2 regions of the Streptomyces sp. x-80 genome follow, and region 2 is predicted to be linked to the other one. Evidence: riboswitches for the same ligand, from Rfam matches in the RefSeq annotation. Region 2 holds a riboswitch; the other holds the start of a gene.
The links. Region 2 has a riboswitch for cyclic di-AMP ahead of ACLJWH_RS22375 (M23 family metallopeptidase). Riboswitches for the same ligand answer to the same signal wherever they lie in the genome.
Positions count from the first base shown of each region.

Region 1 (7,020 bases), on a different contig from region 2:
ACGAGCCGGGAGACGCGCAGCAGCAGCTCCGCGAGGGCGCCGGTGTCCACGGGCTGCGAGCCGCGCCAGCCGAAGAGGAGCGGGGCGGCGCGGATCGACCGGATCTGGTCGGCGACATCGCGGTCGGTGGCGGGGATGAGGCGGTGGGCGATGTCGCCGAGCAGCTGGGAGGGGGCGCCGGCCAGGCCGAAGGAGAGGACGGCGCCGACGGCCGGGTCGATGGCGGCGCGGATGACGGTGTCGACGCCGCGCGGCGCCATCGCCTGGACGACCGGGCGCAGCTCTTCCGGCGAGCCGAGGGAGTCGGTCAGTTCGGCGTAGGTGCGCCGGAGTTCGGTCTCGTTCGCCACGTCGAGGCGGACGCCGCCGAGGTCGGCGCGGTGGCGCAGGTGGGGGGCGGTGGTCTTGAGGGCGACGGGGTAGCCGAGGCGGGCGGCGGCGCGGACCGCGGTGTCCGGGTCGGGGGCGGGGAGGGCGGGGAGGATGTGGATGCCGTAGCGGGCGAGGAGGGATGCGGCGTCGTCCGGCGGCAGCGGGACGGAGCGGCCGGTGTCCGCGCCGGGGGTGAGCCGGTCGAGCAGCCGCGCGATGTCGGCGCCGGCCGCCGCCTCCTGGATGTCGTCGTACTCGGGCACCCGGCCCGGTTCGGCGGCCGCCCGGCGCCAGGCGGCGTAGCGCACCGCTTCGGCGAGCGAGCGCACGGCCCGCTCGGCGGCGGGGTAGGCGGGGATGTGAGCGGGGGCGGCGGGGGCTTCCGTGGCCTGTGCGGAGTCCGGGGCACCGGGCGTGGTCGGGGCGGGGGCCGCGGGCCGGGGGTGAGGGGACGTTGCCGCCTCGTCCGCCGTAACCGTCGGATGCGCTGTGCGGGTCTCGTGCGTCGTGTGTGCTTCGTACGCGGTGTGGGGTCCGTGTGCCGTGGGTGCCGTGGGGTCCGGTGACGGTTCCGGCGGCGGCCCCGGCGGTGCCGCGAGCGCCTCGGCCAGGGAGTCCATCGCGAGGTGGACGACGGCCACCGGCTTCGCCGGGCCGGTGGCGGCCCCGGTGCGGAGCGCGGCGGCGAGCGCGGCGACCTCCCGTTCGCTCGCGGAGACGGCGCTCCCCTCCCCCACCCAGGGCACGGCCGTGACGACGACGGCGTCGCAGTCGTCGCGCGCCAGCGCCTCGGCGAGCGCCACGCGGAAGTCGTCCGGTGTCGCCGACGAGGCCAGCACCCGGGGGCGCAGCGGGCGCAGCCCCTCGGTCAGACAGGCGTCGTAGGCGAGCAGGGCGAGCGCCTCTGCGTTGCCGAGAATGGCGATCCGCGGGCCGGCCGGCAGCGGCTGGGAGGCCAGCAGCAGCCCGGCGTCGATCAGTTCGGTGACGGTGTCGACCCGGATCACGCCGGCCTGGCGCAGCAGGGCGGCGACGGTGCTGTCCGGGATGCGGACGGTGGGGACGGCGTGGCCGGGCGGTGCGGTGCCGCTGTGCCGGGCGCCCTTGGCGACCACGACCGGCTTGACGGCGGCGGTGCGGCGGGCGAGCCGGGTGAACTTGCGCGGGTTGCCGATGGACTCCAGATAGAGGATCGCGACGTCCGTCTCCGGGTCGTCGTACCAGTACTGGAGGAGGTCGTTGCCGGAGACGTCGGCGCGGTTGCCGGCGGAGACGAAGGTGGAGATGCCGGCGATACCACCGTCGCCGGGGCCGCGTGCGTGCAGCCCGCTGAGCAGGGCGATGCCGATCGCGCCGGACTGGGTGAACAGGCCGATCCGGCCGGCCGCGGGCATCCGTGGGGCGAACGAGGCGTTCAGCCGGACGGCGGGGGCGGTGTTGATCAGGCCGAAGGCGTTGGGCCCGATGAGCCGCATGCCGTAGGAGCGGGCCTGGCGGAGCACCGCGCGCTGCCGCTCGCGGCCTTCCGGACCGGACTCGGCGTAACCGGAGGACAGGATCAGGACGCCCTGGACACCGTGTTCGCCGCAGTCGCGGACCACGTCGGGGACCCGGTCGGCGGGGACGGCGATGACGGCGAGGTCGACCGGGCCAGGGATCTCACGCAGCGCGCGTACGGCCGGCACACCCTCGGGATCCAGCCGGTCCAGCTCCGGGGGGAAGGCGTGGTTGACGGCGTGGGTGCGGCCGGTGAAGCCGGAGTCGAGGAGGTTGCGCAGGGCGGCGCGGCCGACGCCGCCGGGGGCGCGGCCCGTGCCGATGACGGCGACCGAGCCGGGGGCGAGCAGCCGCTGGACGGAGCGGGCCTCGGCGCGCTGTTCGCGGGCGCGCATCACGGCCAGGGACTGCTCGGTGGGTTCGAGGTCGAATTCCAGGCGGACGACGCCGTCTTCGAAGGTGCGCTGCTGGGTGTAGCCGGCGTCCGTGAACACCTTGATCATCTTGGTGTTCGCGGGGAGCACCTCGGCGGCGAACCGGCGGATGCCCCGCTCGCGGGCGACGGCGGCGATGTGCTCCAGGAGGGCGGAGGCGACGCCGCGGCCCTGATGGGCGTCCTGGACGAGGAAGGCGACCTCGGCCTGGTCGTCGCCGGGGTCCTTGGCGGGCAGGCCCTGCTCGTTGATGCGGTCGTAGCGGACGGTGGCGATGAACTCGCCGCCCACGGTGGCGGCCAGGCCGACGCGGTCGACGTAGTCGTGGTGGGTGAAGCGGTGCACATCGCGGTCGGACAGCCGGGGGTAGGGCGCGAAGAAACGGTAGTACTTCGACTCGTCCGAGACCTGTTCGTAGAAGGAGACCAGCCGCTGGGCGTCGTCGGGGGCGATGGGACGGATGCGTGCGGTGCCGCCGTCGCGCAGCACCACGTCGGCTTCCCAGTGGGTCGGGTACGCGGGGTCCGGCGGCGTCTGCATGCGGCCAGGGTACGGCCGGGCACCGACAACCGGCCCGGTATGTACGCTCGGGGGCGGAGCAGTCCGCGGGTGGCGTGCGGACGGGTGCGGGTGCCGGCCGGGCCCGCGGGAACCCGCCCGGGACGAATGGCGGGAAGGTCGGGACGAAAGGCCGCCCGAGCACTCCGGACAGCGTGAGAGACTGGTCTAGACAACAGTCACGACTTGAAGGGCAACACCATGGCTGAGCGCCGCGTCAATGTCGGGTGGGCCGAGGGCCTGCACGCCCGCCCCGCCTCGATCTTCGTCCGTGCGGCCACGGCGGCCGGCGTCCCGATGACGATCGCCAAGGCCGACGGCAACCCGGTCAACGCGGCCTCCATGCTCGCGGTCCTGGGCCTCGGCGCGCAGGGCGGCGAGGAGATCGTGCTGGCCTCCGACGCCGAGGGCGCCGACGCCGCGCTCGACCGCCTGGCGAAGCTCGTCTCCGAGGGCCTCGACGAGCTCCCCGAGACCGTCTGAGTCCGTCGGGACCTCCGCATCCGCGGCCCCGTCGCGGCGACCGGTACCCGGGCGCCGCGACGGGGCCGTTGCGCACTGTCCGCCTGGCGGGACGCCGGGCGGACCCCCGAACCGGACTTCGGGCGCGCTTTCTTCCGCGGGCGCGCTTTCTCCGTCACGGAACGGATTCTCCGCTTTTCTTGGCTTTCCGTGGATTTCCGTGCGGACATGAATTTTCCGCGCGGGCACGGACCAGCCACACGGACGAGAATCCCCGGTACGGGAATTCAGCCGGCACCGGACACATCCGGAAATCGACGGCCCCGAATATGCGGAGCGCCGAACAACCGGTGCCCGATTCCCGTATCAGCGAGTAACCGCACCACCATGAACAGCCGCATTGCCGCGTCGCCGCATGCGAGCGCGCCGCATACGTGGTGCCCTCGCCCGCCGCTCCCGCGCGCCTCCCCCACTGTCTACGCGGTGATTGTTAAGGCCGGGCACGCGCCGTGTTGACGGGCTGTTTCACTTCCCTCACCGCCACCGCGGCGGGGCGTCGCAGCCGGTGTACCGGGCGGCCGCGCTCGATATGAGCGGCCATCAGGGCACGAGCCCGTTCGGCGTCACCCCGGGCCACCGCGTCCAGCACCGCGCCGTGTTCGTCCCACGACTCCGCGGCCCGCAGCGGGAGTTCCACCGCGTACATCCACTCGATCTTCCGCCGCAACTGGGTCAGCAGCGCCGCCAGACCGGGGCTGTCGGCCGCCCGGCCGAGCGTCTCGTGGAACCAGTCGTCCAGTTGGCACAGCTCAGCGGCATGGCCGTGCCGGGCCCGCTCACGCCCCAGCCGCACCAGGCCGCGCAGCACCTTGAGGTGGGCCGGACTGCGGCGGGCGGCCGCGCGGGCCGCGCCCAGCGGCTCCAGCAGGGCGTGCACGTCCAGGAGGTCGGCGGCCTCCTGGTCGGTCGGCTCGGCGACGCAGGAACCCGCGTGGCGGCGGGTGGTGACGAAACCCTCGGACTGGAGGGTGCGCAGCGCTTCCCTCACCGGAACCCGGGAGACGCCGTAGCGGGCCGCCAGGAATTCCTCGACCAGCCGGCTCCCCGGCGCCAGCGCACCGGAGACGATGTCCTCGCGAATCGCCGTACACACCGCATGCGCGGAAATCTGGCCTCGCATCGTCCGTGCCTCCGCCGTAATCACCTGGAAATTCCGCCGAGCGGCTTTTCCGTGACTCTATTCGACCGGGACGGCTTTCCGGCAGGGTCCGGGTATTCATGGATATTTTTTGGCCACGGGTGCGGACCGGGCGGGCCGTCGGGGGCCGGATACGCCGCGAGCCCCGGCCGTCGGGGCCAGGGCTCGGGGAGGGGACGAGGGCGGGTCAGACGTTGACGCCGTGCGCGCGGAGGTAGGCGATCGGGTCGATGTCCGAGCCGTAGTCGGGCGATGTGCGGGCCTCGAAGTGGAGGTGCGGCCCGGTGACGTTGCCGGTGGCGCCGGAGAGGCCGATCTGCTGGCCCCTGGTGACGGTCTGGCCGACCGAGACCGCGAAGGACGACAGGTGGCCGTACTGGGTGTACGTACCGTCGGCCATCTTGATCACGATGTTGTTGCCGTACGCGCCGCCCGAGCCCGCCTCGACGACGGTGCCCGCGCCGACGGCGTGGACGGACGTGCCGGTGCCGGCGTGGAAGTCGATACCGGTGTGGCTGCCGGAGGACCACAGGCTGCTGGACGCCTTGTACCCGGTGGAGACGTAGGAACCGTCCACGGGGGCGACGAAGGTGTTGAGGCGCTTGCGCTCCTCCTCGCGGGCGGCGCGCTCCTTGGCCTCGCGCTCCTCCTTGGCCTTCGCCTCGGCCTTCTTCTTGGCCTCCTCGGCCCGCTGCTTGGCCTGTTCGGCCAGCTTCGCCGCCTCGGCCTCGGCCTTCACCTGCGCGGCGGCGGCCTCGGCGACCGCCTCCTGCGCGTCGGCCTGCGCCTCGACGTGGTCGGCGATTTCGTCACCCATCACGACGGCCTGCCGCAGGGCACCGTCGTGGGCACGCGCCCCGTCCGTGGCGGCCATCGCGGGCGAGGCCACGGAGGCGACGACGCCGCCCGCCGCGAGGGTCGCTATACCGGCGAGGTTGCGGGTCGTACGGGCGCTGCGGCTCGCACGGCGGTGCTTCCCGGTGGCACGGGTGAACGCCATCTGCTGGCTTGTCCTTTCCTTCCTTCTCGCCTACCGGGTTAGCTGACGGGTTCGGAGCAGGAAGGTCTCCTACGAACTCCTCCGGAGAGGGGCCCGATTCACCCCAGGGACATATGGGTCCCCGGCTCCCCTGGCTCGCGCCGTACGGGGACTCGGCGATCGCTGTCCGGTGCTGCGGTTGCGGCGTACGTCTGGCGGACAGCGGGACCGACGCTAGAGGGGGCAACTTTCAATCGGCAAACAGAACCGGCAGTTTGTGCGGTACGCCACACCCACGCCGTACAACCAGCCACAATAATCTGGACATAAAGGGGATCCCGCGGCGGACGAACGCCACGGGATCCCCTTGTGCGATACGGACTTCGCCTGCGCGGCGGCGGCCCGGCCGGTCAGCCGGTGACGACCGTCACCTCGCCGATACCCAGCTCCTTGACCGGCTCGACGATCTCCGCCGCGTCACCGACCAGAATCGTCACCAGCCGGTCCACGGGGAAGGCGTTGACGGCCGCGGCGGTCGCCTCGACCGTGCCGGTCTCCACGAGCCGGGCGTACAACTGCGCCTGGAAGTCGTCCGGGAGGTGCTGCTCCACCTGGTCGGCGAGGGTGCCCGCGACGGCCGCCGCGGTCTCGTACTTCAACGGTGCGACGCCGACGAGGTTCTGCACGGCGACATCGCGCTCGGCGTCCGTGAGCCCCTCGGCCGCCAGGGTGCGCAGCACCCGCCACAGGTCGTCCAGCGCCGGACCGGTGGAGGCGGTGTCCACCGACCCGCTGATGGCGAGCATCGCGGCGCCGGTGCCGTCCGCGTCGGAGCGCAGCACCTGGCCGAAGGCGCGCACCCCGTAGGTGTAGCCCTTCTCCTCGCGCAGCACGCGGTCCAGCCGGGAGGTGAGGGTGCCGCCCAGGCAGTACGTCCCGAGGACCTGCGCGGGCCAGACGCGGTCGTGCCGGTCGGCGCCGATGCGGCCGATGAGCAGCTGCGTCTGGACGGCGCCGGGGCGGTCCACGATCAGCACGCGGCCGGTGTCGTCGGCGGTGATCGGCGCGGCGGACACCGGTTCGCCGGCGGTGCCGGTCCAGACGCCGAGGGTGCCGGCGAGCGCCGCGTCCAGGTCGATACCGGTGAAGTCACCGACGATGACGGCGGTGGCCGTGGCGGGCCGCACATGGGCGTCGTAGAAGGCCCGGACGGCCGCCGCGTCGATCCGCCCGACGGTCTCCTCGGTGCCCTGTCGGGGCCGGGACATCCGGGACGTGGCCGGGAAGAGCTCCTTCGACAGCGCCATCGCGGCGCGCCGGGCGGGGTTGGCGAGCTCGTGCGGGATCTCGTCGAGGCGGTTGCGGACCAGCCGCTCGATCTCGCCGTCCGGGAAGGCGGGGGCGCGCAGCGCGTCGGCGAGCAGGCCGAGCGCACGGGTCAGCCGGGAGGCCGGCACCTCCAGGGAGACCCGCAGACCGGGGTGGTCGGCGTGCGCGTCCAGGGTGGCGCCGCAGCGCTC
Region 1 covers NZ_JAJPWM010000018.1:80,715-87,734, forward strand. Annotated here, with positions in the region: gene ACLJWH_RS30795 (GNAT family N-acetyltransferase) at 1-2,843, opposite strand, end outside; gene ACLJWH_RS30800 (HPr family phosphocarrier protein) at 3,063-3,344, shown strand; gene ACLJWH_RS30805 (GntR family transcriptional regulator) at 3,814-4,503, opposite strand; gene ACLJWH_RS30810 (M23 family metallopeptidase) at 4,709-5,521, opposite strand; cyclic di-AMP (ydaO/yuaA leader) riboswitch at 5,534-5,689, opposite strand; gene ACLJWH_RS30815 (M16 family metallopeptidase) at 5,911-7,020, opposite strand, start outside.
Region 1: it holds a riboswitch for cyclic di-AMP, as region 2 does, so the genes downstream of both, ACLJWH_RS30810 (M23 family metallopeptidase) here and ACLJWH_RS22375 (M23 family metallopeptidase) in region 2, are expected to answer to the same signal.

Region 2 (7,020 bases):
CGTGGCCGAAAAAGCGCCACCACAAGCGCCGCCTGATCCAGCCTGAGTTCATCTCGCTGGTCACCACCCGCCTCGCGCACGGCGCCCTCGTCCACTGCGCGACCGACTGGGAACCGTACGCCGAGCAGATGCTCGAAGTCCTCTCGGCCGAACCGACGCTGGAGAACCTCTACCCCTCGTACGCACCGCGGCCGGACTTCCGGCCACTCACCAAGTTCGAGGGCCAGGGCCTGGACAAGGGGCACGTCGTCCACGACCTGCTGTTCCGCCGCCGGGCGGTGTAGGGGAGCGCCATCGGAGGGGCTCCCGTGCCGCGGCTCGGAGCGGGGAGCCGCCCTCGCCGAGCGGCGGGCGTGCGGAGGGGGCGTGCGGTGAGCGTGCGGAGGGCCGACGGCGCGGGGCCGCACAGGGCGGCAGTCGGCACGGGGCCGCAGTCGGCACAGGCCACCCAACGGTGCGCAGACCATCCAACGGTGCGCGGGCGGTTCAACGACGCGCGGGCGGCCCAATTGTGCGCGGGGTCGTCACTCTCCTGCGCCCCCTGCACCGCCCCGCTACGAGGCCCCTCCTCGCCGCCGACCGGTGCGGGGCCGCCACCCTCGTTAGGGTCGATGGGTGCACCCGTCCCGGCCGTCCCCGCAACCGCCCCCACCGGCGTACGCGCCCGGCCTCTGCCTGCACACACCCGACGCGCACACCCCCCACACCCCCCACACCCGTCCGTACGGCTACGCCCGCCGACGCACCGCGCTCTGGCACAGCAGGACCGTCCGCGCCATCGCCCTGGTGTCCCTGCTCGCGCTCTCCGGCGCGGTCATCGTCGCGCTGGTCCGCCGGCAGACCGGCACCGAGGGCTTCCTCGTCGGACTCGGTCTCGCCGTCTTTCCCGTACCGCTGCTCCTCGCGGCGTTCTGCTGGCTCGACCGCATCGAGCCCGAGCCCTGGCGCAACCTCGCGTTCGCCTTCGCCTGGGGCGCCTGCGCCGCCACCCTGGTCGCGATCCTCGCCAACAGCTTCGCCACCGACTGGCTGGCGGCCAATATCGCCTCGGCCTCCCCGTCCGACGCCGAGGCGTGGGGTGCGACCGTCGTCGCCCCGGTCGTCGAGGAATCGGTCAAGGCCGTCGCCGTCCTGCTGCTCTACCGCTTCCGCCGACATGATTTCGACGGCATCACGGACGGCATCGTCATCGCCGGCATCACCGCCACCGGTTTCGCCTTCACCGAGAACATCCTCTACCTCGGCAACGCCTTCGGCCAGGACCGGTCGATGGGCCACTCCGGGCTGAACTCACTCACCGCGGGCACCTTCTTCGTCCGCGTCATCGTGTCCCCCTTCGCCCACCCGCTCTTCACGATCCTCACCGGCCTCGCGTTCGGCATAGCCGCGACCCGCTACCCCCTCCGCCGCGCCGCACGGACCGCGCTGGCCCTCCTCGGCCTGCTGACCGCCGTCCTCCTGCACGCCATATGGAACGCCGCCGCCTCCATCGGCGACCTCGGCTTCCTCACCATCTACGGCCTCTTCATGGTCCCCGTCTTCACCGCCCTGACCTGGCTCGCGATCTGGGCCCGCCACCAAGAGCTGCTCTCACTGCGCCGCTACCTCGCCCCCTACACGGCCGCCGGCTGGCTCTCCCCGGCCGAACCCACCGCCCTCTCCTCCCTCAAAACCCGCGCCCTGGCCCGCGACATCGCCCGCCGCACCCACGGCCCCGCCGCCGCCCGCGCCGTCACCGAATACACCGCCCTCGCCACCGCCCTCTCCTTCCACCGCCGCCGCGCCCACCTCATCGGCCCCACCCCCGACTTCAGCAAGCGCGAGGCGGCCCTCCTGCACCATCTGTGGCAGCACCGGGGGTGGGCGTATCCGGCGCTGGCGGGGGCGTTGGTGGCTACGCATCGGCCGGTCTCCCCTCCACCGCCGCCCCTTCCGCTGCACCCGCACCGGACATGAGCCTCCCGCCTTATCGGCTCTGGGCTGTGTCCGCAGGCCAATCGGCCACGGGAATTCATCGACACCCAGACCAGCCCCCTCGCGCTCTTCTTCCCGAACAGCCACACAAATTGAACGTGGGCGGAGCTGCGGAACATTGCGGTTCCCTGCCTCCAGAAGATGCCAACCGCAGAACCAGTACCCAGGCTCTCAATATCCTTGGTGATCGAATAGCCCTGACGACGGAGTGAGCTGCCGCGCGACCCACGCCGGCGCACATCGCGCATATCGGCACCGGCGATCCGTAGACCTGAGGGCAGTTCGGCTCTCAGGTTTCGGGATGGTCCTGCGATGCCCTTCAGTGCGGAGCCGTGCTGCCAAGGAGCCGGGGACTGCCAGCCGCGGAGCGCTCGCGCATAGAGTCGGTTTGGTTCCTTCATTCCAGATGCGGAGGTTTTGAAATGGCTGGTGTACCGACCGGTGCGGTTGCCGCAGGTGGGCTGGTGGCCGGATACGGCGTCGCCCGATGGACGAAGAAGCGGCCGCTGGGTGGGGTGGCTCTGGCGGCTGCGGGGGCGGTGGCGGCGCGGGAGTGGCAGCGGAAGGCCGGGAATGTGACGGCCGTGGCGTTGAGCGGTGCCTATGTCGCGGCGTTCGCCGGGTCGCATCCGTTGGCGAAGAAGATCGGGGCGTGGCCGTCGGTGTTCGCGGTGGCGGGTGGGGTTGCGCTCGCTTCGTGGGTGGCGGCCGACCGTCGGTCGTGAGGCCGTAACGGCAAGGCGTAAGGACAAGGCGTAGGACATGGTTGCGGGCCGGGGCGATCACCGCCCCGGCCCGCAACCATGCTCTGCCCCCGCCGGTCAGCCGGTCAGCCGGTCAGCCGGTCAGCCGGTCAGCCGGTCAGCCGGTCAGCCGGTCAGGCCGAAGCCTCGTTCAGCAGGGTGAGTTCCGGGTCGGTGAGGGTGAGGTCGGAAACGGCCAGGAGGGCCGGGAGTTGGGCGGTGGTGCGGGCGCTGGCGATGGGGGCGGCGACCGTGGGCTGGGCGCCGAGCCAGGCGAGGGCGACGGTGGCGAGCTCGGCGTGGTGGGCCGCGGCCACGGAGTCCAGCGCGGTCAGCACCTTGCGGCCGCGCTCGGTGGCCAGATACTCCGCCGCCTTGCCCGAGCGGGCGCTCTCCACCGTCGTGCCCGGACGGTACTTGCCGGTCAGGAAGCCGGACGCGAGGGCGTAGTACGGGATGGCGGCCAGGCCGTTGCGGGCGGCGACATCGGCCAGTTCGCCCTCGTAGGTGTCGCGGGAGACCAGGTTGTAATGGGGCTGTACGGCGACGTAGCGGGCCAGGCCCTCACGTGCGGAGAACTCCAGGGACTCCGCGAGGCGGGCGGCCGAGATGTTGGAGGCGGCGATCTCGCGGACCTTGCCGGCCTGGACGAGGTCGTTGAGGGCGGTGAGGAACTCCGCGACCTCGACCGACTCGTCGTCGAAGTGGGTGTAGTACAGGTCGATGTAGTCCGTGCGCAGCCGAGTCAGGGAGGCGTCCACGGCGCGCTTGATCGTGGCGGCGGACAGGCCCTTGAGGTCCGGGTGGGCACCGACCTTGGTGGCGATGACGACGTCGGCACGGTTGCCGCGCGCGGCCAGCCAGTTGCCGATGACGGTCTCGGACTCGCCGCCCTTGTTGCCCGGTACCCAGGCCGAATAGACGTCGGCGGTGTCGATGAAGTTGCCGCCGCCCGCCACGTACGCGTCGAGAACGGCGAAGGACTCGGTTTCGTCCGCGGTCCAGCCGAAGACGTTGCCGCCGAGGCAGAGCGGGGAGACGGAGAGCGAGCCGAGGGGCTTCTGTGTCGCGGTCATACGCGGTTTCAGCGTGGCCCGGAGAGGAGTTATTCCGAGGGAGGGGGGAAGGGAGGGCCAATTACTCCGGTTGGGTGGTTCGTTCGGGTGTGGGCTGAGGAGTGCGGAGTGAGGAGTGTGGGGTGTGGGGTTCGGTGCGCTGGGTGCGAGGCGTCGGGCATGGGGCCCGTTCGGGTTCAGATGTTCAGGCCGCGGTCACGGAACCAGGACGTGGGGTCGATCGGGCTGCCGGCGTCCGGGCGGACCTCCAGGTGGAGGTGGGGGCCGGTGACGTTGCCGGTGGCGCCGACGCGGCCGATGACGTCGCCGGTGGTGACCTTGCCGGAGGTCTTCACCATGGAGGACAGATGGCAGAACCAGAGTTCGGTGCCGTCGTCGAGGGTGAGGACGATGCGGTAACCGTACGAACCGGCCCAGCCCGCCTGGGTGATGGTGCCGGAGTGAACCGCTCTGACGGGAGTGCCGGTCGGTGCGGCGAAGTCCTGCCCGGTGTGGTTCGCCGCCCAGCGGTCGCCGACCTGGCCGAAGCCGGCGGTGAGGGTGTAGGAGGAGACGGGGACGACGAAGTTCTTCGCCAGTTCGGCGAGGCGCGCGGCCTCCGCCTTCTCGCGGGCCGCTGCCTCCTCCTGCCGCTTGGCCTCCAGCGCCGCCGCCTTCTTGGCCGCCGCGGCCTGCTCGGCCTTCGCCTGGTGCGCGGCCGCGTCCCGCTCGGCCTGCTGCACGGCGGCCCGCTCCGCGGCTTCGCGCGCTTCCTGCTCCGCCGTGCCCTGCTGCGTATCGGCCTGCTGCAAGATGCGGCTGCGCAGCGCCTCGCCCGCGCCCTGGCCCTGCCCCGGAGCGGCCTCGTCCGGGCTGAGACCGGCTTGGACGAGGACGGAGCTGGTGTCCGCATCCGTCTTCGCATCCGTCTTCGCGTCTGTCTTCGCGGCTGTCTTCGCGCCCACGCCCACGCCGGCGTTCGCGTTCGCGTTCGCGTCCGCGTTCGCGGAGTTTGTCGTGCCGTCCGACGACATGAGGGCGCCGATACCCGGGAGGGAGGCGGGGTCCGGCAGCTTGTCGACGATGTCCTCGGCGATGCCGCCCAGGTCGGGCAGGTCGGGCAGGTCGGGCATGGAGATCGGAAGCGGCGGCTTGTCCTCGGCCGACGCCATCCCGCCCGCGCCGACCGCCGCGATGACGCCGACGCCCAGGACCGTACCGCCGCGGGCGAACCCGCTGCTGCGCTGCTTTCCGACCCGGTGCTTGCCACGGACCGTACGGATGGATTCCTCGGCGGGATTCCACTCGTCCCACGGTCCGTCGCCATCGCCGTCGCCAACGCCAACGGCATCGACGGTGCCACCGCCGATGACGGTGGCGTCACGGCTGACGGTGCCGTCGCCATTGGCGCCAGTGCCACGGTCGCCGCCCGTCCGTCCGCCCCCGGCTATCCGTCCGTCGCCGTTCCCCAGCCCAGCGCCGCCGCGATCGCCCGCACCGCCGTACGCACGGCCGGGATCACGGCCGCCGATGCGGCTGTCGGCACGGCTGTCGATGCTGCTGTCGACACGGCGGTCGTCGATACGGCTGCGGCCAACCCCACGACTGTCGCCGAGGCCATCCCTACGGACATCGGACGGGCCGGCCATACGGGCATCGAAGGGGCCGGCGAACGGGCCGTCAGTGGGGCCGCGGTCAGCGAGGTCGTAGGCGGTCGGAACCTCGGAGGCAGAGCTGTTGGACGCCACGGGGGCGCACTCCTTTCCTTCCCTCTCGCCTACCGGGTTAGCTGACGGGTTCGGAGCAGGAAGGTCTCCTACGGGCGCCCGCTGGCGGGAGGCGTCCGATTCACCCCAAGGTGGTGGTTCCCCGGTTCCCTCGGCGCGTTCCGTACACATCGACGCGGTGCTCTGTGCTGCTGTGTGGTGCTGTCCGACGTGCGGTACTGAGGTGCCTGGACGCGTCTGACGTGCCTGAAGTGCGCTTGCGGGATTCGGCGTCGGCGCGCGGGGCCGCCTCTTGCGACGGCTGAAACGACCGCGCTCCGTTATCGGACAGTAATAGAGACGGCGGCCGATTTCCAAGCGTTCCCCCGAATCCGCACCGACTTCAGGTCGGTTCTGGCCTGGACTTTTTCACCCATGAAGGCGTCAAACCGGGCGAGTTGACCGGACGTCGGCAAACGAACCTTCGACGATTGTGCGCCAGTCGTTATGCAGAGGGGTGCACGATGGCTACGGAGCGTAAGAGCGCTACGGTCTGATCATGGTCGTCAACGTCGTGAACGTCGTCAACAACGCGCAGACAGTTGCGGATCGGTACCGGGACTTCTCCTGGCGGCAGGCTCGGGGACGGTCCGAGGCCCACGAGGAACTGACCGCACGTATAAGCCAGGACCCGGAATTCTGCGATCTGCTGTCGGGGTCGCTGCCCGCCGGCAACAAGCAGCAGCCGAACCTCCTCCTCGCCGCCGTCCGCTATCTCGACGGTCCGCACGCCGAACAGGGCCCGCGCGGCGAGTCGGCGTACGGGCGCTGGCGCGAGTGGACGATCCGGCACTGGGACGAGGTCCGGACGGTGATCATGCGGCGCGCCACCCAGACCAACGAACCGGGCCGCTGCGCCACGCTGCTGCCGCTGCTCGCCCGCCTCCCGCAGCCGCTCGCGCTGCTGGAGGTCGGCGCGTCGGCGGGCTTGTGCCTGTACCCCGACCGCTATCGGTACCGGTACCGGAACGCCGGGGCCGCGGGGACCGGGACGGAGGTGGGGGCGCCGGAGAACCCGGTGACGTTCGAGTGCCGGACGAGCCGGGAGGCCGGAGCGGCGGAGCCGACGGTCCCGGCTCCCGGGGCGGCGGGCGCTCTCCCCGAGATCGTCTGGCGAGCGGGCATCGACCTGAACCCGCTCGATCCGGCCGCCGAACCCGACGACCTCCGCTGGCTGCACGCCCTCCTCTGGCCGGGCGACCCGGACCGGGCGGCGCGGCTCTCGGCCGCCGTCGAAGCGGTACGGCCGGTGCCCCGCCCGCGGATGGTGCGCGGCGATCTGGTCGAGGAGCTGCCCGCCCTCGCCGCCGAGGCCCCGCCGGAGGCGACCCTCGTCGTCTTCCACACCTCCGTGCTCACCTATCTCCCGCTCGACCGCCGCGAGGAGTTCGCCCGGCTCGTACGGTCGCTTCTCGCGGAGCGGCCGGGCCCCGGTCACTGGATCTCCAACGAGCACCACAGCGTCCTGCCGTGGATCACCAC
Region 2 covers NZ_JAJPWM010000010.1:316,957-323,976, reverse strand. Annotated here, with positions in the region: gene trmB (tRNA (guanosine(46)-N7)-methyltransferase TrmB) at 1-284, shown strand, start outside; gene ACLJWH_RS22390 (PrsW family intramembrane metalloprotease) at 616-1,956, shown strand; gene ACLJWH_RS22385 (hypothetical protein) at 2,397-2,699, shown strand; gene ACLJWH_RS22380 (aldo/keto reductase) at 2,852-3,793, opposite strand; gene ACLJWH_RS22375 (M23 family metallopeptidase) at 3,970-5,142, opposite strand; cyclic di-AMP (ydaO/yuaA leader) riboswitch at 5,532-5,666, opposite strand; gene ACLJWH_RS22370 (DUF2332 family protein) at 6,038-7,020, shown strand, end outside.